DNA from 4 places in the Alteromonas sp. M12 genome. Region 1 is predicted to be linked to each of the others. Evidence: predicted binding sites of a transcription regulator. Region 1 holds the regulator's gene; each other region holds the start of a gene.

Region 1 (7,992 bases):
GTATCCGATAAGGCGTAACGCGCAGATACAATAAATACAGGCAGGACAACACCGCAAAACCACCGAGCAAATGGCCCATAACAACTAAAGGCATCAAGTTGAGTGTGACAGTCCACATCCCTAAGGCAGCTTGAAAACAAACTAAACACAGCAAAAAGAAGGGTAATTTTACCGGACTGTGAAACGACCGTTTTACCAAACTAATTAGAAATATAAGCAGTATAAATAGACCCAAGGTACCAGCGGCATAGCGGTGAATCATTTCGTTCCACGCTTTATGGGCTTCAAATGTTCGTTCAGGAAAAGCATCCTGTGCAGCGCTAATATGAGACTCGGTAGCAGGTACGCTTAAATGTCCGTAGCAGCCAGGCCAATCTGGACATCCCAATCCGGCATCAGTTAAACGGGTATAAGCCCCTAACACAATAACCACAATTGCTAGCACCACTGAAGCCAGCACTAATTTTCTCATTGCTATCATTCCTTAACCAATGCGAGACAGCTTTAACAACTTGCGTAAATCGGCCAAAATATCGCGACTTTGTTGAATAGCATCTTCTTGTTGTAATTTTATTGGATACTTTAAAATGACATTTCCTAATGTATCAGCAATGAAAATACCATCTGTCGATGCATCTTTAAACACATTATTTACATTTTGCTCATCTGTACTTAACACTTTAATGTTCGGATGACGCTGCATATCAGTTAATTCAATTTTTTCACTTTTTTGATGAGCCAAAACCAAGGGCTCCACTCGGTCAGATTCCTTACCTAAAGCAACCCATATCTGGTTTAGGCTATAAAGGGCATTTTCACATCCCTGCGCGCATTCTTGCGGCATAACAAATAACAGTCGCCACAGTGGTTCTCTGTCGCTAACAACAGAGCTCAAATCAAGGGGCGGCGTGAGCAGCTCACCTTTATTTGTGGAGCCTTTATTGAACCAATCGAAAGTTAACGCTAAGTAAGCTAAAACCACAGGAAGAACAAACACAATAAACATAATTAATGGCGTTTTAGACTTCTTTTTAACGGCTGCTTCAGACATCTTTTGTGACCTTCCTTTTTCGTAATGCAACAATATAAATAACTGCGCAAGCTATAGCTAAACCAAACCACTGCATTGCATAGGCATAATGTTTTTCGGGCGCCATTACCACAGCAACCCAATTTCGGGTAAATCCAATGGGGAACTCAGGATCTAACTGCAAAACCACGGGTAAAATCTGTGTTCCGGTAAATTTTGCGATCAAGTCTAAATCAATACTTTGCAACAACACCGGCCATTTATCATCCATTTGTGCAGTTTCTGTGACCATTGGGTTCACTGAAGGCACAGAGCTAGTACCATAAAATACTTGTTCATAGGCAGGTAAATCAAAGCGTGGCAATTGATCGCGATATTGACCAGCTTTCACCCAGCCCAAATTAACTATCACATCGCCAAACTCGGTTCTGACGGGAATTAAAACGTGGTAGCCAACCTGTCCATTCTCGATTCGATTATCAAGCAAAAAAACCTTGTTGACTAACATTTTACCTTTAAATTGAAGGGGTAAATCTCGCTTATCTTGACGCGCTAAAAGATCTTCAATATTTAATGGATTAGAGGTTTTACGTTGCTCAATTTGTTGTATACGCGCCTCTTTATAGTGAGCTCGTTGCAGTTGCCATACTCCCAGAGAGCATAAGATTATAACTGCCAACAGAATGAAAAATGTGGCAAAGTAAGGATGCTTGGGAATATCCGGTCTATTGGCCATAACTTTGAGGAGTGATCGATTTTGATAGTAAAATTATTAGTCGGCGGTTTATTACTGTTTATGCTCTACAATCTTTTTCGCGCGATGATAATAATGTTAAAAAACGACCCTAACCAGCCTCCTATGAGTAAATTTATTGGCCGCAGGGTGATGACCTCTGCAATTATAGTGATTTTGTTATTATTGGCTGTGGCAACTGGATTGATAACACCGAATCCGCGCCCCTATTAAGGGACGCAGAACCGTGAGCGTAAATCTACAGAATGTATACAAAGAAAAATAACATAACCCAGACTACATCAACGAAGTGCCAATACCAACTGCCGGCTTGGAATGCAAAATGATTCTCTGGCGTAAAGTGACCTTTTAATACCCTTAAAAACAAGACAATTAAAATGATCGTACCCAAAGTAACGTGCATTCCATGGAAGCCAGTTAATAAGAAGAATGTATTGCCGTAAACGCCTGATTGCAGTGTCAGGTTCATTTCACGATATGCGTGCACATATTCTTCAACCTGCAGGGTTAAGAAGAAACAACCCAGTAAGATAGTCCCTCCTAAAAACGCAATTAGCTTGCCGCGCTGTTCCTTCTCTAGCGCCACATGAGCAAAGTGACAGGTGACTGAGGAAATCAACAAAATAATAGTGTTGTACAGAGGTAAGCCCATCCAGCCCATCGCGGTTGTCTCAACGCCACCAGGGGTTTTAGTCAACGGCCAAACTGCTTCAAAATTAGGCCAAAGAACCTCGGCAGTCATGGCATTGTTGCCAGCCCCATCAAGCCAAGGCATAGCGATTACGCGAGCATAAAATAGTGCGCCAAAAAAAGCCGCAAAGAACATGACTTCAGAAAAAATAAACCACGCCATACCTTGTCGATAAGAGCGTCCCAACTGAGCACTGTACATTCCTGACATAGATTCGTGAATCTGGTTTCTGAACCATCCCACTAACATGACCAGCAAAGTTACAATTCCGGCAGCCAGAATCCAGCCACCATAACCACTTTCACCTTTGGTTTGTTCAACCACAAAATTTCCTGCGCCAAAGGCAATCAGAAATAATGCTACCGCGCCGACAATCGGCCAAGGGCTTTGGTCTGGAACATAATATTTTTCGTACACTTGTTGTTGCTGTTGTTGTGCCATTTTGATTCCTTTTATCCTTGATTCATTGCAACGCCTTCGGCACTTGCCGTTACGTCATACAAGGTATACTGAAGGGTAAAAAACTTAATATCTTTTGGAAGCTGCGGATCAACATAAAACTTCATCGGCATTATTGCTTCTTCGCCAGCACCAAGAGGCTGATTATTAAAGCAAAAACACTCGGTTTTATTCATATACAGAGCGGCAGTGCCCGGTGAAACAGAGGGAACAGCTTGTGCCACATAGTCTTTGTTGGTGGTATTTTTAACGTAAAAATCCACCTGATTCATTTCACCTGGATATACTTCCACCTTACGAGTTTGAGCCCTGAATTCCCAAGGCATTCCAGTATTGGTTCGGGTAATAAACTCAATGCTAATCGTGCGAGAACGATCTATCTCGATTGATTCGTATACAGCAGCTGTATCACTGGTTTTACCGTTAATTCCCGTCACCTGACAAAAAACCTCATAAAGAGGGACTAATGCAAATGCGAAACCAAACATACCAATCACAACAACAACCAGCTTTAAAGCCAGTTTGCCGTTGTTAGATTGGTTGTCGTTTGAACGCTCAGTCATGTCAAATCACGCTTACTTAATAACAGGAGGCGTATCAAATGTATGATAAGGAGCTGGAGACGGGATTTCCCATTCCAAACCCTCTGCACCTTCCCACACCTGGTCAGATACAGGCTCACCTTGTTTGCGACAGGCTTTAATAAGAAGTGCTAGGAATATCAGTTGCGATAAACCGAATGCAAAACCACCTAAGCTTATCCACTTATTGAAGTCAGCAAACTGCAGTGCATAATCCGGAATACGACGAGGCATGCCAGCTAAACCAACAAAGTGCATGGGGAAAAACAGAACATTAACGGAAATCAATGAACACCAGAAATGCCATTTAGCCAATGTGATATCGAACATCTTCCCAGTCCATTTAGGCAGCCAATAGTAGACCGCTGCCATAATCGAAAATATTGCGCCTGTTACTAATACATAATGGAAGTGAGCGACGACAAAATAGGTATCGTGATATTGGAAATCCACAGGTGTTATCGCCAACATCAAGCCCGAAAGACCACCAATGGTAAATAACACAATAAAGGCTAAGGCAAACAACATTGGCACCTCAAATGACAAGGAACCCCGCCACATAGTGGCTACCCAGTTGAAGACCTTCACCCCTGTGGGCACCGATATCAGCATAGTGGCGAACATAAAGAACAGCTCGGCCCCCACTGGCATCCCCGTGGTAAACATGTGGTGCGCCCAAACGATAAAAGACAACAACGCAATTGACGTAGTTGCATATACCATAGACGCGTAACCAAACAGTTTTTTACGGGAGAAGGTCGGCACAATTGCGGAAATAATACCGAATGCCGGAAGAATCATAATATAAACTTCAGGGTGTCCGAAGAACCAAAATATGTGTTGGAACATAACCGGATCACCGCCACCAGCAGCATTAAAGAAACTAGTGCCGAAGAACTTATCGGTTAGTACCATGGTCACCGCACCCGCTAAAACAGGCATAACGGCGATCAGCAAGAATGCAGTAATTAACCATGTCCACACGAACAACGGCATCTTCATCCAAGTCATGCCAGGGGCTCGCATGTTGAAGATAGTTACAATGACGTTAATCGCTCCCATGATGGATGAAATCCCCATAATATGGACCGAGAAAACGAATAACGCTGTGGTGTCATTACTGTATGTTGTAGACAAGGGCGCATAGAAAGTCCAACCAAATGCTGGACCGCCACCTTCCATAAACAACGAAGCTAACAAAATGGTAAATGCCATTGGCAAAATCCAGAAGCTCCAGTTATTCATTCTTGGTAGAGCCATATCCGGCGCACCAATCATCATCGGAACCAGCCAGTTGGCTAATCCGGTAAATGCAGGCATAACAGCCCCAAATACCATGATAAGTCCATGGACTGTCGTCATCTGATTAAAGAAATTCGGTTCAACTATTTGTAATCCAGGCTGAAATAATTCAGCACGAATTACCATAGCCATGGCACCACCAGTTAAAAACATGATGAATGCAAACCACAGATACAGCGTACCTATGTCTTTATGGTTCGTAGTAAATAACCAACGTTTTATGCCGCTGGGAGCATGATGGTGATGGTCATCGTGATCTAGTTCTGTCGTCGCTGTGCTCATAACCGCTCCTCCTATTGACCTGTAATTACGGCGTTAACATCTTTAGCTTGGACCATGTCACCGGTATTGTTACCCCAAGCATTACGTTCATAAGTGATAACTGCTGCCAGCTCACTCATAGTTAATTGTTTTGCAAAAGCTTGCATGGCAGTACCCGTCTTACCGTTTACAACGATTTCAATGTGCGCAGGCATATCAGCCAGAACCATTTGGCTTCCAGCCAATGCGGGGAAGACCCCTGGCAAACCTTGACCATTTGGCTGGTGACAAGCTGCACAAGCGCGCATATATACTTGCTCACCAGTGCTCATTAGCTCTTCCATGCTCATATTCATGGCCAACAATCTTTGCTCTTCTTCTTTCGCTTTGCGCTGTATTTCTTCTTGCGTGTTTATCCATTCTTCATATTCAGCGGGTTCTTTGGCTACCACAACTATTGGCATGAATCCATGATCTTTCCCGCAAAGCTCTGCACATTGACCACGGTATACACCAGGTTCAATCACATTTGCCCAGGCTTCATTGATAAAACCGGGATTAGCATCTTTTTTAACGGCAAAGTCAGGAACCCACCAAGAATGAATCACATCATCCGAGGTAACCAAGAAACGCACCTTTTTGCCTGTTGGAATAACCAAAGGACGATCAACTTCTAAGAGGTAGTTATGGCCTTTTTCAAACTTGTTGTTTATCTGTTCTTGCTGAGTTGCCATCACAGAATAATATTCAACGTCGTTTTCCATGTACTTGTAATGCCATTTCCATTGAGACCCAGTAACAAGAACAGTTACTTCTGAGTTTTCGGGATCTTCCATTGCAATCAAGGTTTTAGCCGCTGGGAATGCCATTACGACAAGAATGATAAAAGGAATTATTGTCCAAGCGATTTCAACTTTCACACTCTCATGAAAGTTAGCAGGTTTAGCACCGCGAGATTTACGGTGGAAAATCATGCTCCAAAACATGACACCAAACACTAATACTGCAATGACTACACATATGAAAAACATGAGCATGTGCAGATCATAAACTTGTCCACTGATTTCAGTCGCACCTTTGCGCAAATTCAATTGATACTGATCAGCAGTCGAAGTCGAATCTGCAGATACTGTAAATGCAATTAGACTGGTCAGTATTACCAATATGCCGGACCATATCTTTTTCACTCAACACCTCCTGTTGATTTAAGCCGTTCCCAAAGGAGCAAAGCAGAGTAAACAACCGCAAAAAACTCAGCTATGGTAAATGACTTGGGATCTAAATGTTATGAAGCTGTAAAAACTAGTATAAGAATTACTCAACTAAAGTCTAACGTCTAGTGTTTTTTGTTAAAATTATAAACAACCGGTTGATTTTCAATCAAAATAGGCAAAAAAGTTATTTTTTATATCAATTGCAAATAGCTTTGGTTACTAAAGATATTAAAATCGGTAATTTTCCATCCGCAAAAAACAAAAATGCTCGCTCGGAGAATAACTAGACATTCTGAAATGGATTTTTTAGGATATTTTTTGAACAGAAAATGTATTCACTGGCAGAATACAAAATAGAGAAATCGTGGTTCGCAGTTTTAGAAAACTAACATTCAAAATAATAAAAAAGGTGACCAAATAGGTCACCTTTTTTAAAGAACTTTGCAATCAACCGCGTAATTACATCCAATCAGCGTTGCGAATAACGCCCACAGCAATACCTTCAATATTAAAAGGTTGCGACGCTAGATCCACTTTAATAGGGTTAAATTCATCGTTTTCAGCATGCAGAATCACTTCTCTACCACGCTTTTCAAGACGTTTAACAGTAACGTCTTCATCGACTCTTGCCACAACTACCTGACCATTGTGAACATCGGTTGTACGATGAACTGCCAGCAGGTCACCATCCAAAATGCCGATATCCTTCATACTCATACCGCTTACTCTAAGCAAAAAATCGGCACTGGGTTTAAATAGATCAGGATCGACTTTGTAATGACATTCAACATGCTCTTCCGCCAGTATAGGTTCACCCGCAGCAACACGGCCAATCAAAGGTAAGCCAACTTCTTCCAAATCATCTTCTAGGGGAACATTAAGTTTAATCCCTCTAGATGTGCCAGGTAGAATTTCAATGACCCCCTTACGCGCCAGAGCTTTTAAGTGCTCTTCTGCCGCATTAGCTGATTTAAAACCTAATTGTCGCGCAATTTCAGCACGGGTAGGTGGCATACCTGTAGCCAACATAGTGGCTTTAATTAATTCGAGAATTTCGCTTTGTCGTGGAGTTAGTGGACGCATAAACAGCCTGTTTTTCTATACAGTTTAACTGTTAGTATATACAGTTACGAAGATAAAACAAACTTTGTTTGTTGATTGATGTTTTAATCTAAGAATAAATTAAATTGATACAAAAAAAGAGGCTACTTAAAAGTAACCTCTTATATTCTAACAAATATATCGAATTAATTATGTTCTACGTGAAGCCATTCTCAAACCGAATAGTCCTAAAGCCAACACACCTAATGTTGAAGGTTCAGGAACAGGTACACCTGGGTTCTGACATTCAGGCAAAGTTGGGTCTTGACCACAACCAGGAGGAAGTGACTCACCCGCTAATAAAAACGAACGAATATTTTCTAAAGCAAGCGCTTCTTCTGTAGAAATTCCAGTTAGCCAGTCAATATCACTGATCGTTACGATACGACCTGCATTGTTTACTAAATCAGACGTGGCATAAGCAACACCAATGTTAAAACCGTCTGCAGCTACTTGGGCTGCAAACACTTTAGAAGGATCTGATACAAATAATTGTCCAGGTGCGTCGATATCAAATGTCGTATTACGAATATCGTTAGGTCCAACCAGAATAGTCGTATCAGGTGTTAGGAAAGTACCTGTTTCGCTTGAAGTAGAAT
Region 2 (7,992 bases), 1.3 Mb from region 1:
ACAAAAACAATCAATGACGCCAAAATTGAACTACAACAGTTAATAAGTAATCGCTCAGGTACAGTTCGGGTGGGCATGCTACCCTCTATCGGTAACGTTTTGTCCATGCCGCTGATCGCTGAAATTAATCGTTTCCATCCGCATATAAAATTAGAAATCAGCACGGGGCCCTCATACGCTGTAAAAGAATGGCTGAAAACCAACCAACTCGATATTGCTTTAACCTATGAGCAAGAAATTGATCAGAATTTCATGACCACCTATCCTCTTATTGAAGAATATATGTATCTTGTTGTGGGCAGTAATGACAGTGCTGCCAATTATCAACAATTGCTTAACCGAGATACAGTGAATTTTTGGGAGTTGAGCCAATTTGAACTATTAACCCCTGGTTTAAAAGACGCACTGGGACAATTAATAAACACTTATGAACTCACCACAGGCGTTGCCTTAAAACATAATAAAGCCTATTCCGGGCAACTGATGACAGGTTTAAGGCAAGTAATTCAAGGTGAAGGTTTAATGATTTTACCTTCCTCAGCAATGTACCATTTAGAAGAAAGCAAGGTAGTCAAAACGTTAAAAATTGAACAACCGGAGATGACGCGTCTGGTACTAGCAACTACCAATAAGAGTATGCGTATCTCTGATGCCTCGATACAAATGTTGAATGTGATTAAAACCGTAACAGCAAGCGAACAATCCTTAGCTCATTGGCGAGGTCGATTAGCAATGGCATCTGCAACGCCCGCAAATAGTCTATCAACGCTAAGCGCCGCCGCTATCTAACCTGGTAACCTTTTTACCTATATTTGGCTGATGCAGCTTCTTATTGCGGTGTGAATGATTCAGAGCTAAGCAAAGCTGAACCAGTTGAAGAAGTTTGAATATTACCTTCTCTTAAATCTAATAATCGTAGGCCTCTTTGCGCATGATCCAAAGCCTGGGCTTGCCAATTTGATTGATGAAAGCGTTTTGAAGAGTAATAATAATATTCAGCACGCTGGAGACGCAGTCGACTACTGCGGTCTTGTTTCGTTTTATCCACCCTCTGTAACCTTTGCTCAAAATTTTTCAATAAATGAATCACAGGATCAGGTTTAGTTTCAGGTACAGGTTCGGTTTGCCCAATCACCACTGCCGAACTTAAAATTGCCACAATAATTACCGAAAATAACGTTAACTTTTTCATTGCGATATCCTATTCTCTGCACTTTTAACTTATAGACTGTTTTGCAGTTTTGATACCAAAATGAAAGGACAATTAATAGATTCCATAAAACAGATATTATCTATATAAACAATAACTTAAGTCAATTAAAACAGATTTAAACAGCACCTGATAAAATTACGTTCGCGTAGATAAGAAAAAATTGCTTATTGGCTTGTAATTTATACTTAGATTTTAAATGCGGGGTTGACGAGCTAAATTAATAGTAAAAAAAGCGAAAGGCTAAATAGCTCGTAACAATAGACTGATTATAGTTCTAGTGGAGTTTGAGTCTGAACTGGATTGCAATTCATAAATAGAACCAGCCACAAAAGATGCCAACAGACCTCGAGGTGAGCTAATCCACTGTTTAGATTGATCCTGTGCCTTATCTAAAGCGTGACGTTTGATGTCTTTCGACACTTTATACAGCTCAGCTTTGTTTTCAACGATGGCTTTTTGATTAGCTAATAAATCTAACATGTTAATCGCCTTATTTTTCTCGTCTTAGTGACTAGTTTTGCGCGGATGAATTTTCACTTCTAGGCTCAAATAAAGTCTTGATAGTGGTTGATAAACCAATCGAACGAATCGCATTTTTGAAAATTCGATGTATGACCCAGAACATTAATACATTGATGACAATTAACGACAAGGCAACTATCAGCCAATGCACGCCAAAGGCATGTGCTCCATATCCAAATGTCAGTAGCAGTGTCGTCCAAATGATTAAACTGATCCCCACCAGCAACAAAACACAAACTGCGCTAAGCAATAGTGCTTTACCTGATAGCGTTAACTCCTGAACAGCCAACGACTTGGCTTTGCTAATTTGCTCTTTTTGCGCATCCCATACTCTAGACCAATGGGCCTGCAGGTCCGAAAAATCTACAGCGTCATCTTTAGGCGCTGTAGACTCTTCATTATGGTGAGCGTTACCATCAACCATCGTCAGTTTACTTTCTTTTCAGAAATGCAGTGAGAGCCATACCTGCGGCAAATGCAATACCGGCGGTGGCAAGGGGATTTTCTTTAGTGAATTTGCCCACTGCAGATGAATTCCAGTAATCCTGCGCTTGTTGCTGTTTTTCCGATAGAGTTTCAGCTGAGGCGTTTGCTGAGTGTCTCACTTTTTCTTCAGTTTTAGCAGCTTGTTTTGCTAAGGAATCAACTGAATGATGAAGCGCATCAGTCATTTTATCTGCGATTGGAGTCTCCGACTTAGCAGTTGTTTCGTTAGCCATCTTTGCTGCCGATTGCGTTTGGTTCGTCATCTTGTTCTCCTTTTAAAGTTAGAATGCTATCGCCCCATAAATGGCGTATAGTACTTTTAAAAGTGCAACGACTATGCCATCGAGAATTAAAGAACTAAGTCATTAAAAAACAGATGGTTAGAATAAGCATCTAACATGCTCTATTGAAAAATAGGGTTAACCTTGTAAATAGTTCTGATATCCTTTGCAACAATTACATCCATCTTTGAGAGCACTATCTTGGAAATAGGTCTTATCTGTTCAAGCTGCTTTTTAGTAGCGATAACCTTACTACCCTTGTTGCCGAGTAATCATTGGTTATGTCGTAGCTGGGAATTTCCTAGGGTTCAGATCGTTTGCTTGATAATCTTCAACGTACTAATGGTTTTATCCTTAACCGAGGACTACCTAATGTACACTCTGCTGATAGTTAATTTAGCGAGCTTAATTTATCAGTCAATTTGGATTCTGCCTTACACATTTTTATATCCAAAAGAAGTGGAGCACGCTGATAGCTCATCAACTGAATCCAAGGTATCTATTAAAGTCATTACTGCAAACGTTTTAATGCCCAACAGATCGGCACAAAAACTAATTGATTTAATCCGTCAATACGAGCCAGATATTGTTGTTACGTTAGAGACCAACAAATGGTGGCAAGACGCAATGGAACCCATTCATGCCGACTTTCCCTTCAGAGTAAATAAACCATTAGATAACCTCTACGGAATGCACGTTTACAGCAAACACGAAATATCGGATTTAGAGGTACTGGAATTAATTGAAAAAGATATTCCCTCTGTTCATTGCCATATTAAATTTACCGAAAGCGTCAAAGTTAAATTCCATTTTTTACATCCAGCGCCGCCTTCACCTACTGAAAATGACACGGCAAAACCCAGAGATAAAGAGCTCATTTTAATAGCCAATAAAGTCGAGCCGTCCAAACAACCAATAATAGTCACCGGAGATCTAAATGACGTAGCTTGGTCACCTACCACAAGAGCTTTTCGGAAACTAAGTGGATTAAAAGATCCAAGGATTGGTCGCGGCTTCTTTAACACTTTTCATGCAGATTACCCGATAATCAGATGGCCATTAGATCACCTCTTTCATTCTCAACATTTTATGTTGGCTGACATTAAAAGGCTGCCATCGATTGATTCTGATCATTTCCCTCTCTATACAGAGTTAGTGATAAAAGATAAATGGGATTAACACATTGGGGGAATTCAGGGAGAGGAATAGGAGCAGTCCGCTAGCAAGATTAGGTTTTGCAACACGGACTTAACTCTATTGCAGATTCAATCTATCGTTTAGCGATAATCCAAACAGCGTGAATTATGCCTGGCAAATAGCCGAGGATTGTAAGCAATATATTTAAGAAAAATGCGCCACTAAAGCCCACTTGTAAAAACACCCCAACTGGGGGTAAAAGAATAGCCAATATTAGCCTAATGATATCCATAATTTACCTCTTGATTCATTTGTTGTTAGTTGATAATAATATTAGAAGCCGCTCAATGAGCGGCTAGCTATCATTAAGTTATCGGTTAAGCAGTGAGTTCCTGCAGGGCTTTCATCTCGTCATGACAAGCTTGCATAGTGCCTCGAATTTCTCTAAGGGCTAACGTACATGTATCAGGCTGCTTTTCTGCAAGTGCCTCGTCGATTACTTCGAGTGTCTTGTCCTCAACCTCTTCAAGTTGACTAATGTAGGTATGCTCTTTATCAAAAGATAAAAAACCTACCAATTTTGTGTACATGTTGCGTACATTGACGGCGATGGACTCACCAGTTTCTTTCTCACCTTGCTCTGCAATAGCAAAAGGCTGAAGTGCTTCGATTGCGGCTTTTTTCTCAAACATCATTCTCGCAAACACTTGCTTTACAGACTCATGGGTTGCTGTATCTATACTTTCTTCATAAAAATCTGCGCCTGCTTTTAGCACTTCAATCACGTCTGCTACTTTGTTCACTTGTTTTACTTCATTACTCATAAAAATCTCCTATTAATGACTTAAAGAAATAACCAAAGTTAATCATTGGTTGTTGAGTTACGCACTAAGGTAAATGCAGAAACCACACCATTTCTTAAAAACAGTTAGTAGAAGTTAAAACAGCACCATAAAAAATCAATTTTATTAATAAATATCAAATAGATATAAAAATAATAAAAAACAAAATGATTGAGACAAGAAGCCAGAAATATAAAAATTAAGTAGGCTTTATTTTGCTAATGTAAAAAATTTACTCGAAAATTGGAAAGATTACATTGTTGGGATATTGAAAGGGAGGAAAATTAAAAAACCCCGCTAAATAAATTAGCGGGGAACTCACGCTTAGGGGATGTGTATAAGGTTAGGGTTACAACACATCCTCAGAAGCTACAGGATCTTCTGGTTTGACTGTTTTAGACAGCAACAACTCTGCTCTCAGACGCTTCTCGATATCGTCAGCCATATCAGTATGTTCTTTCAAATACTTAACCACGTTGGCTTTTCCTTGACCGATACGTTCGCCATTGTAGCTATACCAAGCTCCAGCCTTCTCAACAAACTTTTGCTTAACACCCAAATCAATAAGTTCGGCTTCTTTACAAATACCTTGGCCATATAGAATTTGGAATTCAGCCTGTTTAAATGGAGGTGCGACTTTGTTTTTAACAACTTTCACACGGGTTTCATTACCAACCACTTCATCACCGTCTTTAATCGCGCCGATACGTCTAATATCTAATCTTACAGAGGCATAGAACTTAAGTGCATTACCACCAGTTGTGGTTTCAGGCGAACCAAACATAACGCCAATTTTCATACGAATTTGGTTAATGAAGATTACCAAAGTATTTGAACGTTTAATGTTACCCGTTAATTTACGTAGCGCTTGTGACATCAGACGTGCTTGTAAACCAACATGAGAATCACCCATATCACCTTCGATCTCAGCTTTAGGCGTTAACGCTGCCACTGAGTCAACGACTACAACATCTACTGCGCCAGAACGAACTAACATATCGCAGATTTCCAATGCTTGTTCACCGGTATCTGGCTGCGAAACCAAAAGATCATCGATGTTTACCCCTAACTTTCCTGCATAGACAGGATCCAAGGCATGCTCTGCATCAACAAACGCACAGGTTTTACCCATTTTTTGCGCTTCAGCAATAGCTTGCAAAGTTAGCGTTGTTTTACCTGATGATTCAGGACCATATATCTCAACGACTCGTCCACAAGGAAGACCGCCTATTCCCAACGCGATATCAATCGTCAAAGAACCTGTTGAAATAGCTTCAATATCTAAAGCTTGGTTGTCTCCGAGGCGCATAATTGCACCTTTACCAAATTGTTTTTCAATCTGCCCTAGAGCAGCTGATAATGCGCGAGATTTATTATCGTCCATCGGAATGTCCTTCGAAAATAGCGTGATAAATTAAACAAGGGTTCAACGAACTTACTTATTAGTAACTTGACGTTAAGTTTATGCCCAGAAGTATACTGTATGATTATACAGTTACAAGTACAGTTTTACTTTTTTTACGAATTTCTGCTTTTGAAAGTTAAAAATACTATCCAAAGTTATTCAGCGTAACTATCTAAATACATGTTTAGACTTAGCTAATTCGTTGGCTAGTCTGTTGCAATGCAAATTCAATGGCCTGAAGTCTTACTTGATGCCGATCCCCAGAAAAAATCTGCTTTTCAGTAGAAATATCACCGTTGATAAAAAAACCAAACCAAACTAAACCAACGGGTTTATCTTCAGTTCCCCCATCCGGTCCTGCAATTCCACTAATAGAAACCCCAATTTCTGCTTGCGATTTTAGTGCGCATCCAGAGGCCATCTGCTCAACCGTTTGTTGAGACACTGCGCCAAATGACATCAAGACTTCTTGTCTCACTCCTAATAAAGATTGTTTAGCTTCATTAGAATAGGTAACAAAAGACTGTTTAAACCACTCAGAGCTTCCCGCAACACTGGTGATTGCAAAGGCGACACCGCCCCCTGTACAAGACTCTGCGCTACTAATCGTCCAACCTTTGCTTTTTAGCTGTTGTCCAAGTTGTTGGGAAACCCGCTCTATAGATTCGGTTAACATAATGCAAATATGCTCCATTTCAATGTTTATCTGGCAGATTGTACTAACAACTGCTAGAAAAAAAACCCATACTTCTTATAATGCCCAATTGTTTTTAATTGCCTTAATTCGATTAAGTTATTTATTCCGAACATAACCTCAACCTGCAAAGAGATCGCAACCTCAATGAGTAATAGCGTTAAACAGTCTGATCTAGATAGTCACACCCCTATGATGCGTCAATATTTAACAATAAAGGCGGAGCATCCAGACATTCTTTTGTTTTATCGAATGGGGGATTTTTATGAGCTGTTTTTTGACGACGCTAAAAAAGCATCCGAGTTATTGGATATTTCTCTTACTGCCAGAGGCAAATCTGGTGGTAATGCTATTCCTATGGCTGGCGTGCCTTATCATGCAGTTGAAAATTACCTAGCCCGTTTAGTAAAAATGGGACAGTCAGTGGCCATTGTTGAACAAGTTGGAGATCCGGCGACCAGCAAAGGCCCAGTGGAAAGACAAGTACAGCGTATTGTGACCCCTGGAACCGTGACTGATGAAGCCTTGTTAGAAGATAAACAAGACAATTTACTAGCCGCCGTTTTTGCCCGTAAAGAGGTGTTTGGTGTGGCGATTCTAGATATAACAAGTGGCCGTTTTAGTATTTCTGAATTGTCTGGAGAAGAAGCGCTTTTAGCCGAATTACAGCGCTGTAACCCGGCAGAATTACTTTACCCTGAAGGGTTTAGTCACCTGCACTTAATTGACAACCGAGCTGGACTGCGTCGCCGTCCAGTTTGGGAATTTGATTTTCAAACCGCCAGCAATCAACTGAATCAGCAATTTGGTACCACTGAACTAAATGGCTTTGGAATTCAAGACGCAAAAATTGCCATATGCGCTGCAGGTTGTATTGTTCAATATGTTAAAGATACGCAACGTTCTGCCCTGCCCCACATACGCAAAATACAATTACAAAACCATAACGATACCGTGTTGATGGATGCTGCCACTCGTCGCAATTTAGAATTAACCTTGAATTTGTCTGGCGGCGTTGAGCATACTTTAGCAAGCATCTTAGATTTTACTGTCACGCCAATGGGCAGTCGCTTGTTGAAACGTTGGATTCAAACCCCGATTCGCGACTTGCAGGTAATAAATAGCCGTCAACAACAAATACAAGCCTTACACCAAAGCGAATACGAAGACTTACGCGACATGCTGAAGTCGGTTGGCGATATGGAACGCTGCTTAGCAAGGTTGGCGTTACGTTCAGCGCGACCAAGAGATTTCTCTCGGTTGAGCAACGCATTTGACATGCTGCCAGAAATTCAAAACAAGTTAGCCGATTTAGGTTCAAATTTTCAGACGTTGAGTACAAATATCAACAACTTTCCTGAATTTAGTGACTTATTGAATAAAGCCATTATTGCTAATCCTCCGGTATTAAT
Region 3 (7,992 bases), 690 kb from region 1:
CAATTTTGGCTGGAATGCCATCTTTGTTACGTTTGAAGTCAATTAAACGATAATGCTGTTTGTGACCACCACCAATGTGACGCACAGTAATGCGACCATTGTTGTTACGACCACCAGACTTGCTGTTTTTCTCAAGCAATGGTGCGTAAGGTGCGCCTTTATGTAGATCAGGATTTGTAACCTGAACTACGTGACGACGACCAGCAGAAGTCGGCTTAGCTTTTAATAATGGCATATCAAATCCCCTTCTTAAGCTTCGCCACCGACGAAGTCGATGTCTTGACCTTCTTTAAGCACAACGTATGCTTTTTTCCAGTCGTTACGCTTACCAAAAGACTGACCGTGACGCTTGGTTTTACCCTTCACGTTTAAGGTACGAACGCTGCTAACTTCAACTTCAAACAGTTTTTCAACTGCCGCTTTGATTTCAGCTTTGTTTGCGTCTTTTACGACTTTGAAAACAACAGCGTTGTTGCCTTCAGCAGCCATGGTTGATTTTTCAGAAACATGCGGTGCTAAAAGCACCTTAAGTAAACGCTCTTCAGAGATCATGCTAACGACTCCTCTAGCTGTTTAACTGCATCGGCAGTGATTAACACTTTTTCGAATGCAATTAAGCTTACTGGGTCAATGCCTTGAACATCACGAACGTCAACTTTATACAAGTTACGAGCAGCCAAGAACAAGTTCTCTTCTACTTCTGACGTTACGATTAACACGTCGTTAAGCTCAAGTTCGTCAAGCTTAGCAATCAATGCTTTTGTTTTAGGTGCATCAACACCAAATTTTTCTACCACAATCAAGCGATCTTGACGTACCAATTCAGAAAGGATGCTACGAATAGCTCCACGGTACATCTTTTTATTTACTTTTTGACTGTGATCTTGAGGTTTGGCTGCAAACGCACGGCCACCACCAACCCAAATTGGGCTGCGGATTGTACCAGCACGGGCACGACCTGTACCTTTTTGACGCCAAGGCTTCTTGCCACCGCCTCTAACTTCAGAGCGTGTTTTTTGTGCTTTAGAACCCTGACGGGCACCTGCACCGTAAGCCACTACTACTTGGTGTACTAGCGCTTCGTTAAAATCACGTCCAAAGGTTGCTTCGGAGACTTCAAGAGCGCTATTCGCGTCTTTCAATACTAATTCCATCACTTAACTCCCAGACGTTACGCTTTAACTGCAGGCTTGACGATAACGTCACTGCCTGGAGCACCAGGTACTGCACCTTTGATTAGAAGAAGGTTGTTCTCTGCGTCAACACGTACTAATTCCAAAGATTGAGTAGTCACAGCTTTATTGCCTAATTGGCCAGCCATTTTCTTCCCTTTGAAAACTTTACCTGGAGATTGGTTTTGGCCAATCGAACCAGGAGCACGGTGAGACAAAGAGTTACCATGTGTCATACGTTGGTGACTAAAGTTCCAACGTTTGATAGCACCGGCAAAACCTTTACCTTTAGAAGTTCCTGCAACATCAACTTTTGTAGCTTCAGTAAAGATTTCAACAGTAATTTCACTGCCTACTTCAATACCTTCGCCTTCGTTGCTGTCTAAACGAAACTCCCATAAACCACGGCCCGCTTCCACGCCAGCTTTAGCAAAATGACCTGCTGAAGCTTTATTAACGCGGTTTGCTTTTTTATCACCAGCGGTTACTTGTAGCGCGCGATACCCATCTGTTTCTTCAGTACGTAACTGAGTCACACGGTTTGGGGTCGCTTCTATAACAGTCACAGGAATTGAAACACCATCTTCAGTGAAGATACGCGTCATTCCTACTTTACGACCGATAAGACCAATCGCCATTGTTAAAACCCTCTCTTGTTAGCCCAGGCTGATTTGAACATCAACACCGGCAGCCAAGTCCAATCTCATCAATGCATCAACTGTTTTATCAGTTGGTTCAATGATATCTACCAAACGCTTATGTGTACGGATTTCATACTGATCACGTGCGTCTTTATTCACGTGAGGTGAAACCAATATTGTATAGCGTTCCTTGCGAGTAGGTAGTGGAATAGGACCGCTAACCTGAGCACCTGTACGTTTCGCAGTTTCAACGATTTCAGCCGTAGACTGATCGATCAACTTGTGATCAAACGCTTTCAAACGAATACGAATTCTTTGATTTGGCATCGATTAAGCTCCAATCGAAAGAACAAAAAAAACCATCCACACCAACCTTTCATTAGGTGGGAGGATGCATGTAAACCGATGACCCACAATTGGGGTCTTGTTCATAATATTTCAGCTTTTTCTCAAACTCCCCACTTACATGGTTAATTATTGATAGGGCTGAAATCACTACCCATCAGGGCGAGTGGGCGCGAATTATACATGTGTGAAGATTTATTGCAACGCCTATTACTAATAAAAGTCGAGTTTAGAAGGTTTTTTTATAAGTACAACAATTAAGAGAAATAATAGCGATAAAAAACTGTACCAAGGGACAGGTGTATTTTAGTTACCATTTCACTAACCTTTTGATATTGCATTGATGTAGGAAAGTATTAACAACCACATTAGCGCAATAAAGAGTTCGTAGGTGATGTTTAGCCATACGACGAATTTTAATTAATCAAAAGGAATTCGCAAATGCGAGAATTGAATGTAATGCAATTAGAAGAAGTGAATGGTGGTGTAGCCCCTTTAGTTGTGGCTTTTGGCGCCGGCATGTCAGCGGTAGGCTATATTAACAGCCTACCGGGGCTCATGGCATTTGGCAGAGGGCTTGGTTTCGGTTGGTATGATGCTACTCATTAATTAAAAGGAGCTTTTATGATCGAATTAAATAAAATTGAATTGGTAGAAGTTTCAGGAGGAATGCCCGACAACGAAGTCACAGGTTACGCTATCGGCTACGGTGTTGGGTATGTGTTCGGAGGAAAAGCTGGTTACCAACTTGGGATCTCCATATATAACTTATTCCACTGATTTAGCTCAATGATAGAAGGGGATATGCCTCCCCTTTTATTTTTTATAAAACAAAAATTTTTAAGGAAGTGTTATGGACCGTAAATTTATAATATTCGCCAATGCTATTTTATTTTTTATGATAGCTACTAATCTCTGGAGTGCGACTTATAGTTGGATTGTGAATGATATTGATATGTCAACTAATCCCAATTTACAAACCGCTTTGCTCTATATCATCTGCGGTTTTTTGTTCAATGAGTACACAACAGAAAAATCCTCAAAAACAGATAGCAATGAAGGCTAATAATATGCCACCTAAATTAATCACCTTTATAAATTGGATATTTTATATAGCGATTGGATTCGCCTTCATACAGGCAATCGGTGACTGGTATGGACAAGGAACTGATATACTCGCAAATCCTATTATGCATGGCGCAATGCTGTTAAGCATTATGGGCTTTTTATTCAACCAAAATGTGAAACCAAGCGAGTCCGATGAGAAGCAATCTAAATCTTAGGTTTTGTTAATGATTACACTCAGTTATAGTTAGGGAATAAGTAATGACACTGACCGTAGTAGATGGCAACAGAACTTGTTATTGAAGAGACTCTTCAAAAAATAGACAGATTGTTAGAAGCACATCCTTCATTGATGGATGCTTATCAGCAATTGGAACCGATTATTCTGAATTTGTTTGAAGCTCAGCGTATGAGTATTTTTCAACGCAGGCGTCAACATCAAGACTTGGTTGCCCGTTTTAAAACGGGTAAAGAGACACTTCAAATTAAAGTTCCTATCAGTCCCCAGTCCATAGCTGGGTATGTTGCACTGAGTCAAAAACCATTATTGATTAGTGATCCTTATAATGCGCAAGAGCTCGCGGAAATACATCCTCGCCTAAAGTTTGCCGACAAATTTGATAAAAACAGTTCCTTTAAAACTGAAAATATCATTTGTGTGCCGATTTTGAACGCCGGCGTGTTGATGGGCGTAATGCAGATTATTAATAAAAAAGTAGGTTCCTTTGGTGATGCCGACCTGCGCTTAGCGAATTCGTTGTCAGAAATATTAGGCAATAAATTTCGTTATGAGTTAGGTGGCACCAGTAATCCGTTTGATTATCTTGTTCATCGCAAATTGATGTCTGAAAAAGATCTCAAACAATTTACTGAATCCAGTAAAGATATCCGCCAGTTAATCCAACGCATGGTATCAGAAGCCCGTATCCCTGAAGATGAATTGGGTAATGCATTATCAGTTCACTATCAAGTTCCTTATATTAGTTATCTTCCTGAGAAATATCACGTATTACAAAGTGGCAATAAATTAAACCTGTCTTATTTAAAACGAAACTACGTTGTGGTGTTAGCAGACGCCTCTGAAAACCCGATAGTTTTAATGGCAGAACCTAACAATGCTGCACTTTTGATGGAAATTGAAAGCGCATTAGGGATAGACAGTTATGAAATCTCCGTAGGCTTGCCCAATCAAGTTTTACAATATTTAGGGGCAGGCGGTGGTGGTGGTACGCCAGGCGAGATGGATGAAATACTGGACGAAATTGGTACCAGTAGTGAAGAATTAGATGATACCAGTGAGGAGATGTCGGATGATGCTCCTGCAGTGGTACGTTTGGTTAGTCGTGTTCTGCACGACGCAAAACGACTAAATGCGTCAGATATTCATGTGGATCCAGAAAAGAACGGTCCAACTCGGGTACGAATGCGTATCGACGGTGTTTGTCGAGATATTACACAAGTTCCAGCGTCTCACCATAGTGCGGTTATTGCCCGTATAAAAATCATGTCAAACTTGAACATCGCAGAAAAGCGTGTCCCTCAAGATGGCAAGTTGGCATTTAAAATGTCTGGCCAATTGGTTGAAGTTCGGGTCGCGACAATACCCACAGTAGCCGGCGAAGGCGTGGTCATGAGGATATTGGCCTCGGGTGGCGCCTTGCCCATTGAAAAAATGAACATCTCACCAAAAAATATGAGCATGTTGCGGGTAATGATCAAAAAGCCCCATGGAATATTGCTAGTTGTAGGTCCAACTGGTTCAGGTAAAACTACCACTTTGCATGCAATATTGGGATATTTAAACACACCAGATAAGAAAATTTGGACTGCCGAAGATCCGGTGGAAATAACCCAACCTGGTTTACAACAAGTTCAGGTCAGTCCCAAAATAGGTTTTACCTTTGCTAATGCATTGCGGGCTTTCTTGCGGGCCGATCCGGATATCATCCTGATTGGTGAAATGCGGGATAAAGAAACCGCTCATGCCGGTATTGAAGCATCCTTAACCGGTCACTTGGTGCTTTCGACTCTGCACACAAATTCAGCGCCAGAAACAATAACCCGATTATTAGATTTAGGATTAGATCCGGTTAACTTTTCTGATGCCTGTGTTGGTATTATGGCGCAACGTTTGATTCGTACATTATGCTCTAACTGCAAAGAAGAATATGAAGCTTCCGAAACAGACATGGCATTTATCCGCCGTCAATACGGTGAAGAATATCTTCAAGAACTGGATCTTCAAGAGCCATTGAGGTTGCACCGAGGAAAAGGTTGTGATGATTGCGGTGACACTGGTTATAAAGGAAGAACCGGTGTACATGAACTTCTCACCATGACTCCAGATCTTCGCTCGCTTGTCTACAAAGAAGCATCGGTAACAGAAATGAAAGCCCAGGCAATGCGAGACGGTATGCGTACTCTTACCCAAGACGGTATTTTGAAAGTCTTAAAGGGTGACACTGATATCGCGCAAATTCAGATCATCAGTGGGGCTGATTAATCCAAAGGCACTTCAGTTTATGCACTAGTGCCACAGCCTGTTAATAAACTGTGGCACTAGTCTCTAAACTATTGTTCAGATTCAGATGATTGATTTGCAGTGGGCAAATTATTCAATAACTGTTTATTGAATGCATGAAAATCATTGATTGCCGACACCAAATCATTTGTACCTAAATCCTGCACTTCATTAATAATGCTATTAATCAAAGTTTCGTACTGATCACCATCGGCTAACTTTTGCTGTGATTGCTCAAACACATTCAACATTTTTTGTAAGTAATCACTTACTCTCTCCACCGGCTTTGATGACTGTTCTTGACTACCTTGCTCATCGCTGTAGTGTGAGACTGACTCGTAAGTTTTAACTACTTCCACTTGCTCTTGTCGAGTTAACTGCAAAGCGAAGCCGGTTAGCTCCTGTTCATCAAAACCAATTTCTAAGGCCTGTTCGAAGGCCCGTTCGATATCACCATCAAAAAACGTCGTAGCCAAATCATTAGCATCAGAAACTAACTGGCCAATGGACTGCAACTCACTTTCGTCTAACTCTCCAGATACAGAAAAGCTGTAATTATTCTGTGCAATAAACACCGACTGCTGCACTTCTGTTTGTTTAGTGGCGGCTTGAGACGTTTCAGATTGAGTATTAGATTGAGCTGATACTTCTTCAGCTTCGTTGTTGGCAGTTTCTACTGTTTCATTTCCAGCACTGTCAATACCAGCCCGTGGCAATACATCATTGTGCTCAATGTTTGGTTCTTGCTTAATCTGTTTTTCTTGTTGCAATAAAACCTGTCGATTTAATTCGAATTGTTTTAAATCTTCGAAACGAATAACCACTTCATCACCGTCTCGAGTGCGGATCTGTAATTCGCCATTTTGTTGGCTGGAGGCAGAAAGACTCTCTGTTATTAACGAAGTATCTGATTGCAATTCCCTATCTTCTGGATCACTCTGACTACCGAAGAGTTTATCTTGTAAACGCTGAATTCCCTGTTCAATCAAATCGGCACTTCGGCCTATTCCGTCGGAAATTTCTTCGTTCATAAAACCAGATAAATCTTTTTCAGCCAGCTTAATACCTTTAGAAACACCGGAACGTGCTTGTTCGAATAAACTAACTAATGTTTCTTCATCTGCCCCATTACGAGCAGCGCCAGATATCACTCCACCAACAAATTGGAGCACATTCTTGGCCACTTCCTCGAAGTCAAACAGACTCTTGTTAGTTTCTTCTGGGTTTTTAAGATTGGCCCGCTTCTCATCAATTTGTAATGTTTGATTGAGCGAGCTATTGTAAATTCTTAACCCGACTGTGGTTTGCGAGCTGAGTTTGCTAACCGTAGATTCTGCAGGCGCACTTATACCCGCTTCGGCTTGTCTTAAACCCGCTTCGCGCAATTGATTTTTCACAGCGTCATTGGGATTAACCTGAGTTTTATCTCCCATAAACGCTTTAATTTCACCGAAATTCATGTGCAATACCTCACTATCCTCATGTAATAGTATCGGCTATAAATTCACTTTATTGAGAAATTAAATTAAATAACTCCGCTAATATGGGAAATAATCAGTCAAATTAGTGCTTTACCCTATGTACGATAAAACAAAAACCAAATTGCATTTGCAAGCGCGCAGGAAATCTTTAAAATTCGCGAATCTTCTTTCAATGCCAACCTTATCGAGTTTTTGATGCGTCCAACAGAAATAGATCCCCAATTTTACCAAGCTCAACTCGATGAAAAAGTGACAGCTTTAAGCGCTCAGTTTAGCCAATTTAAAATGCCCAAATTAGAAGTGTTCGCTTCGCAAACTCTGAATTACCGAATGCGTGCGGAGTTTCGTGTTTGGCATGAAGGTGATGAGCTGTTTCACATCATGTTCGACCAACAAAGCAAAGAGAAATACCGCGTCGATCAATTTCCTCCCGCGAGTAAACTGATCAATCAAGTAATGGCCGATTTGGTGGTGCTATTAAAAGACAATGAAATAGCGCGACGCAAACTATTTCAAATCGACTATTTAAGTACTTTAAGTGGTGAAATTGTCGTTTCCCTGCTTTACCACAAGCCATTAGATGAAAGCTGGCATGCACAGATAAGTAAAATTTTAAAACAGCTAAGACAGCACTATCCAATAGATATAGTGGGTCGAGCCCGTAAACAAAAAGTCATAGTGGATAAAGATTTTGTCATCGAGCGTTTACCTATAGGACAAAGAACCTATGAATTTAAGCAAGTTGAAAATAGCTTTACTCAACCAAA
Region 4 (7,992 bases), 250 kb from region 1:
TGCAACAAAATAACTCTAAGAATAATAATATGGTCCTACAGACAGGGAGACATGATTAATGCCCGCGATTAAACGTCCAAACCGCAGAGCGCAAATTCTGCAATGTCTAGCAAGTATGCTAGAAAACAACCCTGGACAGCGTATCACTACGGCTAAATTGGCAACAGAAGTAGGCGTGTCAGAGGCTGCTTTATACCGCCACTTTCCCAGTAAAGCACGGATGTTTGAAGGTTTAATTGAGTTTATCGAAGAAACCTTGTTTTCACGTATCAATAAAATTATTAATGAAGAAAAAGATAGCGCTGTGCGTATTCAATTGATTATTCATTTGATTTTAGGTTTCTCAGAAAAAAATCCAGGTATTACCCGCATTTTGAACGGTGATGCCTTAATGGGAGAGCAGGAACGTTTACGTGGCAGAATTGCACAGATTTTTGAGCGCCTTGAAACGCAAATAAAACAGGTTTTAAGAGAACGTAAACTTCGTGAAGGAAAATCATTACCTGCGGATGAAGGTGTGATTGCAAATATGCTGATCTGCTATACCGACGGTCGTATTAATTTGTTTATCCGTAGTGATTTCAAACGCCGCCCCACCGAAGATTTTAAAGAAACTTGGCAGTTCATCAACAAACAGTTTTTTTCTTAAATTCGTTTCGATAATATAATCCGGTTGCTGATGTTTATTCAATCTGGAAACCGGACATCAGTCAGGGGCTAAAGCCCCTGCTACAATTTATACCCGCAGAAAATCGAACATAGCGCAAAGGCTAAAGCCCCTGCTACAATGTATTGACACAATCTAATTCTCGACTAACCTATAAAGAACACATGTTCTTTTTTATTTAAGCGAATTTGATATGCCTCGTAAGGCCCTATACAACGTTGAAGAGGTGCTTGAACAAGCAATTGCGGTCTTCTTGGAGCATGGTTATCATGGTGCTGCAATGGACGAAATTATCGCCAGAACCGATTTTAACCGACGTGGATTCTATATTGAATTCGGTTCTAAACAGCAGTTTTTATATATTGTGCTAGCCCATTATCAAGAGCAGCATTTATCCAAAGCGTTTTCACACCTAGAACACAACCAAGGTATGCTTTCTATTCAAGGTTTTTTCTCAGCTTATATTGATTTGGTTAGAGGTAGAGGCTGTTTGTTAATTAATATTATTACTGAATTAGGCTTCGATGACCTCAAGATCCGAGATATTGGTCGGCATTATCTGGATCGTCTCCAGATTGACTTTATTGGTTGTTTGGAAAAAGCCCAAAAACTAGGAGAAGTTAGGCAGGATATCAATATTGAGTCCACCGGTTTACAGTTATGCAGTTACGTACAAGGATTTGCCGTTAATGGGATTTTAGCCGGTGACACTGATGAACTAATGTTGGCTACTCAGGCCATTTTAGGGCCACTGAAACCTTAATTAAATAGCCTAGTCTTCTCACTTCTGGTTTTCATATTTAATAACCTATATGGTTTTATCAATAGCCTTCGAATTTCACTTGGCGATTGTCTCAGTTGTCGTTAGAATTCATGCCCGTTTTGATATCTAAAAGTGAGTAAGATGACAACTAAAAATCCTTTATTTAGGGTACAGTTTGTTAGTAATGGCGAACGTTATGAAGTTTATGTACGTGAAGTCAGTCAAGGCAGTATGTTTGGATTTGTAGAGATAGGTGATTTTGTCTGGGATACCCACACAACGCTGGTATTAGACCCGAGCCACGAAAAATTAAAAACCGAATTTGCTGATGTAAAACACACTTATATACCTATGCACAGCGTGTTAAGAATTGACGAAGTGAAGAAACAAGGTACGGCAAAAATTACTGAATTGTCAGATAAAGTAACGGCATTTCCGAGTCCGATTTACACACCTAAAAATTAGTACTTTTCCGTACAGCACCTAACATACCGTCAATTACAGTTTCAGTACGTTTTGTATTGGAGCCGTTTTGCCTTAAGCTGTAACTATAATAATTAGGAAAAAGTCCAACATGCATATAGTTTTGAACAGAGTATCGATATTTTTCTTGCTGTTTCTATGCCTTCCAGTTACCGCATCTGAACAGCAAAAATTACTTCAATTGATGGATGATATTTGGCAATACGAGCTATCTATATCACCTGTTTACGCAAGCTCTCAAGGAGTACATGACTTCGATGACAAACTTGCCGATATTTCGCCTGATGGGCTCGCCAAACAAAACTCTCAATTCAAAAAATTCTTAAACCAACTAGACCAAATAGATAAACAGCAGTTAGCTCGAACAGATCAAATTAATTTGCTGATGCAGCGTTATCGGGTGCAAAATTATGTCGATGAATATCGTTTCAACGCACATTATGTACCGTTAACGTCGGAGTACGGTTTTCATAGTGCAATGGCTGGACTCCCCCGTTCGAGTCGCTTCGCGGATCTAAAAGACTACCAAAATTATCTCACTCGACTTCGTTTAATCCCCGCTTATTTTGCGCAACAAATTGCGTGGATGAAAAAAGGGATGGAAGTGGGAATGGTTCAACCCAAAGCGGTTATGCTGGGTTTTGAAAAGTCGGTAGAGAGTTTTTTTAACAGTCAGGTAGAAGAAAATACATTTTACAGCCCCTTCCTAAAAATCGATGATATCAATGTTTCTGAGGCACAAAAACGTGCATTAATAATAGAAGCGAAGCAAGTTATCAAACAAGATGTTATGGGTGCTTATCAACACTTTTACGATTTTTTAGTCACCGATTATATTCCTAAAGCAAAGTCAGATGTGGCTTCTAAGTCTTGGCCTAACGGCGAACAGATGTACCAAAATCGCGCCCAATATTATACCACTACAGATCTTTCAGTGGATGAAATCCATCAACTGGGATTAACAGAAGTAGCGCGTATACGAGCCCAAATGCAGAACATTGTGGATGAATTAGAGTTCCAAGGTAGTATTAATGAATTTATCCAATTCTTACGTACCGACCCGCAATTTTATGCAAAAACGCCAGTTGAACTGTTGAAACACGCATCTTACGTAGCTAAACGCATGGATGCACAGTTGCCTAAGCTGTTTTATAAGCTACCTCGTACTCCTTACGGCGTAGCCCCCGTTCCTGATGCCATTGCACCGAAATACACCACAGGCAGATATGTATCACCAAGGCGTGACGATGAACCTGGTTATTACTGGGTAAACACCTACGCATTAGATAAACGACCTTTATATGCTATCCCTGCACTGACAATGCATGAAGCGGTTCCGGGCCATCATTTACAAATCTCACTTGCATCAGAGATGAGTGATTTACCAAATGTACGTCGTTACACTTACATTTCAGCTTTTGGTGAAGGCTGGGGCTTGTACTCTGAGTTTCTGGGCAAAGAAGTGGGAATTTATCAAACACCCTACGAAGAATTTGGTCGCTTGAGTTATGAAATGTGGCGAGCGTGCCGTTTGGTGGTTGATACCGGTATGCACATAAAAGGTTGGTCGCGACAGCGCGCTTTAGATTATATGCTAGAGAATACAGCGCTTTCAGAACACAACGTGACCACTGAAATCGACCGTTATATCTCTTGGCCAGCACAGGCGCTAGCCTATAAAATTGGCGAGTTAGAGATTAAAAAATTACGCGCTGAAGCTGAAGAAGCCCTTGGTGATAAGTTTGATTTACGTGCATTTCATGATGCAGTGTTGGAGTACGGCTCTATCCCACTGTCTGTACTTAGAGAAAATATTGCTTTATTTATTGAACAACAGAAAAAGTCATAATTTGTAAAATATGCAGAGCTTCAATGCTCTGCAATCTATTTTTAATTAAAGTTCGTTACACTCTTTAAGCAAATAAGCGAATTCTTCTGCATTCACGGGCATAATAGACAAACGATGGCCTTTTTGAACCAGGCCAATTTGTTGTATCTGCGGCATCGCCTTTATGCTTTTTAAGCTCAGGATTTGATTGAATTTTTTAACCAATTTAACATCCACCATATACCATCTAGGCTGCTCAGGATCTGATTTCGGATCATAGTATTTTGACTCTGGGTCAAACTGAGTATGATCTGGATAAGCGCCCTTCACCACTTCGGCCAAACCTGCTATTCCGACATTTTTACAACTAGAATGATATATGAATACTTGATCACCAAGTTGCACTTTATCCCGCAAAAAGTTGCGAGCCTGATAATTACGAATACCATCCCAATGCTCTGTTTGATTGGCCTTATTCGCTAAATCGTCGATGCTAAATGCATCTGGTTCACTCTTAAATAACCAATAATTCATAACCTACCTTTTATGCTCTTTGGTACTACAGCGGTCCATCATAATAACTATTGCTTCAACTTACAGCAAAACTTGCATCTATGAAATTGATCAATATACTGTACATAAATACAGTATAAATTATACCTGTTTATTATGCTCGATAATAAAATTGTTATGGATAGTAGAGCGGGGGTTTGCACGTAATAGCGGACTATTTTTAGAACCTCCAACGCCGTAGGCGTAAAAATAGCATTGTCGAGATGCGGTACTTATCCGGAGTTTAAGTTATTTATGAACACACTATTGGAACAACTAAAAAATAAACGCTTAGTATGGCAAGGCAATCAACAAGAACAGTGCCTGACCTCCGAAAGTACAGGTTATGAAGAACTTGATGAAGCACTTCAAGGCGGCTTCCCACAATCGGGAATGATTGATATCCATACTCCCATAGGCATCGGCGAATTACGTTTGTTATTGCCAGCTTTGCGATATCGTCAGCAGCATAAGCGCTTATTGGTGTTTATTGCGCCTCCGATGCAAATTAACGGAGAAATGTTGGCGGAATTTGGGATCACACTTGAACAGGTTCTAATTGTTCAACCAAATAGTGCAGAGCATGCGCTTTGGAGTGCCGAGCAATGCCTTAAGAGCGGCTGCTGCCATAGTGTCCTAATGTGGCATCAACAGCTTGAAATCGCCCAAACCAAACGTCTACAACTAGCCGCTGAACAAGGTGACGCTTTACATTTTGTAGTGCGTCAAAATCGACAATTAAGTTTGTCGTTACCGGTGAGCCTAGCGATGAAACTCAGTGCTCATGAACAGGGCTTAGAGGTGCAAATTACCAAACGTAAAGGCGGTTGGCCAGCCCAGCCATTTAATCTCAATATGAGCCACATTTGGCCTGAATTAGCACTCAACCAACGCGCCACTAATGTGCTGACATTTCCACGGGCTAAAGTCAGCTAATATGCAATCTCTTTGGTTATATTTACACTTTCCTCATTTGCAATTAGACAGTGTATGTCATGCAATTCCATCGCCTCAGCAAAGGCGTGTTGAAGACACTAGCGGGCAGATCAATACTCAGCACTCATTGGTCATATTGCATCATCAAACAAATTGCGTATTGCAATTAAATCAAGCTGCTATTGATGCCGGTATTCGCACAGGAATGGGATTGGGAACCGCCGCGGCACTAGATCAACACCTCCAGGTGTTGCCCTATAAAAGTGATATAGAGCAAAAAAAATTAGTTGAGATAGCCGAACACTTGTATCTAGTCACCTCTGATATCTGTCTGTTTCCGCCAAATGGCTTGCTGTTACGAATACACAATATGCTGATGTTGTACGGCGGACTTAATGGCTATTGGCGGGTTGTTAAAAACCAACTAAAAGAGTTCCAGGTAAAATATTATTATGCCAGCGGACAATCCCCTTATGCCGCTCGCATCCTAGCCCGTACCGCATGGAATCAGGTCAGTGACCATCTTCCTATGCTGCAACATCAAATTGGCATACGCCAACTGACTGACTCTGAACTAGATAAAAAAACCGTGAGCAAATTAGCCCGAGTTGGTATCCACAGTCTTGCAGATTTGATGGCATTACCACTAAAAGATGTCGCCAAGCGTTTTGATATAGATTTGGTGACTTACTTGGGTAGACTAAGTGGTGAATTTCATCATCCAATGGATTTCTACCATCCCCAATCTAAGTTTCAACGTTACTTAGAACTACTTTATGAGATAAGTCATACCGACACACTTCTATCACCAATAAAACTGTTGTTAACTGCATTAGAGCAGTTTTTAAAAATACGGGATTTGCTTACTCAGAAGATTATTTTTACTTTCTATCAACGAGATAATAAAGCACTCACCTTAGAGGTAGGTTCTGCGCAAGGAGAATACCAAGCTGACAAGTGGGTTAATCTTAGCATATTGAAATTGGACAACTTAGTTTTACAAGCGCCCATATTTGCACTAGAGCTAAGTACCGCCGAAACCCAATTACGTAGCCCCGATAAAGGCGATTTATTCAGTGCCAGCAAGGGTACTCTCACGTATTTACAATTAATCTCATTGCTACAAGCCAAGCTAGGAGAAGAGGCGATTTCGAAGGTGATGTTAGATGATGATTTTCGCCCCGAAAAAGTAAATAAATATGTGCAACCCCAACTGGAAACAACACCTAAACATATTTCGACCTACCCATTACGACCAAGCTTTATGCTGCAAACACCACAACCATTAACAGAAAAAGTATCCATCATACATGGGCCAGAACGCATAAGTACTGGATGGTGGGACAACCAAGCAATCACCCGAGACTATTTCATCGCGCGTAATCAACATGGCCAGTGGCTATGGATATATCGTACCAGTAATAGCTTGTGGTTTGCCCATGGTTTTTTTAGCTAACGTGCTCGTTAAAAAGATAAGTTAGAGACCAATCTATGGCCTACGCTGAGTTATTCTGCCAGTCTAATTTTAGCTTTTTGCATGGTGCTTCCCATCCTCAGGAACTCATTCAACAAGCGCATTTTTTAGGCTATGAAGCAATAGCAATTACTGATGAATGTTCTGTTGCAGGCGTAGTAAGGGCTTACACCGAAATTAAAGATCACAAGCTTGCAATTAAACTCATCGTAGGCAGTTATTTTAAACTAGATGACAGCTTGCGGTGTGTTTTGTTATGCCCTAACCGGGAAGCTTATGCTGAATTATGTCGAATCATTACAAATGCTAGACGACGCTCACCTAAAGGTGAATATAGCTTGGCTAAATGGGATCTTAAAACCATTAAACATTGCTTAATGTTGTGGCTGCCCAATGGCAAACTAAATGTTGATGAACCTTGGGCAAATTGGTTAAAAAAGCACTATAAAAATCGTTTATGGATCGCCGCCCAACGTCACCTCACTGCCAATGAGCAATCGATGCTCGACCATTATGAAAAGCTCAGCCAGTTATTTGATCTTCCAATCTGTGCTTGCGGCGGTGTGCTAATGCACAATCCAAGTCGCCTCCCTTTACAGCATCTGCTCAGCGCCATCAAACACGGTACTACGGTGGCCGCGCTTGGTCGTAAACTACTATCCAATAGTGAACGTTGTTTACGTAGTCATGACAAGCTCAACAAGCTTTTCAAACGGAGTTGGCTGGATAACTCAGTAGAAGTTGCCCGTATGTGCAATTTTAATATGCGAGAGCTGCGATATGAGTATCCTGCAGAACTTATTCCTGAAGGAAAATCCCCCCAACAACACCTTAGAGACTTAGTCGAAGTAGGTATTCAAAAACGCTTTCCAGAAGGCATAAAACCTGACATTCGTAATATTATTGAAAAAGAATTGGTACTCATTGAGGAACAAGAATATGAATTCTTTTTTCTCACTATTTATGATGTAGTGCAATTTGCGCAGTCTCAACAGATTTTATATCAAGGACGGGGTTCGGCGGCGAATTCCGTAGTTTGTTATTGTTTAGAGATCACTTCTGTCGATCCTCGTCAAATTAACGTGCTATTTGAACGCTTCATTTCCAAAGAGCGAGATGAGCCCCCTGATATTGATGTCGACTTTGAACACCAACGCAGAGAAGAGGTAATTCAATATATCTATACTAAATATGGACGGGAACGCACCGCCATAGCGGCAACCGTATCCTGCTACCGTTTCAAAAGTGCGTTACGGGAAGTGGGTAAGGCATTGGGGATAAACGAAACC

Evidence for each region. Region 1 encodes LexA, which represses DNA repair genes until DNA is damaged. Its sites were predicted from a motif close to TACTGTATNNNNATACAGTA; they were not measured.
Region 2: recA (recombinase RecA) is a predicted target of LexA. The motif match lies at 5,959-5,978, and genes of this name have one in related genera.
Region 3: VUI23_RS17710 (class IIb bacteriocin, lactobin A/cerein 7B family) is a predicted target of LexA. The motif match lies at 2,440-2,459, and genes of this name have one in related genera.
Region 4: imuA (translesion DNA synthesis-associated protein ImuA) is a predicted target of LexA. The motif match lies at 4,372-4,391, and genes of this name have one in related genera.

What each region holds. Positions count from the first base shown of each region.
Region 1 is NZ_CP144164.1:4,825,497-4,833,488, forward strand. Features, by position in the region: gene VUI23_RS20740 (COX15/CtaA family protein) at 1-472, opposite strand, end outside; gene VUI23_RS20745 (hypothetical protein) at 485-1,051, opposite strand; gene VUI23_RS20750 (SURF1 family protein) at 1,044-1,766, opposite strand; gene VUI23_RS20755 (DUF2909 domain-containing protein) at 1,788-1,997, shown strand; gene VUI23_RS20760 (cytochrome c oxidase subunit 3) at 2,023-2,916, opposite strand; gene VUI23_RS20765 (cytochrome c oxidase assembly protein) at 2,928-3,497, opposite strand; gene ctaD (cytochrome c oxidase subunit I) at 3,510-5,099, opposite strand; gene coxB (cytochrome c oxidase subunit II) at 5,111-6,256, opposite strand; gene lexA (transcriptional repressor LexA) at 6,752-7,375, opposite strand; gene VUI23_RS20785 (PEP-CTERM sorting domain-containing protein) at 7,544-7,992, opposite strand, start outside.
Region 2 is NZ_CP144164.1:1,099,324-1,107,315, reverse strand. Features, by position in the region: gene VUI23_RS04695 (LysR family transcriptional regulator) at 1-789, shown strand, start outside; gene VUI23_RS04690 (hypothetical protein) at 830-1,192, opposite strand; gene VUI23_RS04685 (hypothetical protein) at 1,454-1,693, opposite strand; gene VUI23_RS04680 (hypothetical protein) at 1,725-2,159, opposite strand; gene VUI23_RS04675 (DUF883 domain-containing protein) at 2,167-2,484, opposite strand; gene VUI23_RS04670 (endonuclease/exonuclease/phosphatase family protein) at 2,875-3,681, shown strand; gene VUI23_RS04665 (YqaE/Pmp3 family membrane protein) at 3,773-3,931, opposite strand; gene VUI23_RS04660 (PA2169 family four-helix-bundle protein) at 4,017-4,463, opposite strand; gene recA (recombinase RecA) at 4,831-5,865, opposite strand; gene pncC (nicotinamide-nucleotide amidase) at 6,077-6,562, opposite strand; gene mutS (DNA mismatch repair protein MutS) at 6,728-7,992, shown strand, end outside.
Region 3 is NZ_CP144164.1:4,137,770-4,145,761, forward strand. Features, by position in the region: gene rplB (50S ribosomal protein L2) at 1-235, opposite strand, end outside; gene rplW (50S ribosomal protein L23) at 250-552, opposite strand; gene rplD (50S ribosomal protein L4) at 549-1,154, opposite strand; gene rplC (50S ribosomal protein L3) at 1,172-1,810, opposite strand; gene rpsJ (30S ribosomal protein S10) at 1,829-2,140, opposite strand; gene VUI23_RS17710 (class IIb bacteriocin, lactobin A/cerein 7B family) at 2,600-2,767, shown strand; gene VUI23_RS17715 (hypothetical protein) at 2,783-2,938, shown strand; gene VUI23_RS17720 (hypothetical protein) at 3,012-3,224, shown strand; gene VUI23_RS17725 (hypothetical protein) at 3,229-3,441, shown strand; gene VUI23_RS17730 (GspE/PulE family protein) at 3,504-5,726, shown strand; gene VUI23_RS17735 (DUF5610 domain-containing protein) at 5,795-7,204, opposite strand; gene trmA (tRNA (uridine(54)-C5)-methyltransferase TrmA) at 7,421-7,992, shown strand, end outside.
Region 4 is NZ_CP144164.1:60,498-68,489, reverse strand. Features, by position in the region: gene coaBC (bifunctional phosphopantothenoylcysteine decarboxylase/phosphopantothenate--cysteine ligase CoaBC) at 1-13, shown strand, start outside; gene slmA (nucleoid occlusion factor SlmA) at 59-649, shown strand; gene VUI23_RS00280 (TetR/AcrR family transcriptional regulator) at 861-1,430, shown strand; gene VUI23_RS00275 (DUF1820 family protein) at 1,572-1,895, shown strand; gene VUI23_RS00270 (DUF885 domain-containing protein) at 2,005-3,762, shown strand; gene VUI23_RS00265 (EVE domain-containing protein) at 3,808-4,275, opposite strand; gene imuA (translesion DNA synthesis-associated protein ImuA) at 4,549-5,229, shown strand; gene VUI23_RS00255 (DNA polymerase Y family protein) at 5,231-6,685, shown strand; gene VUI23_RS00250 (error-prone DNA polymerase) at 6,721-7,992, shown strand, end outside.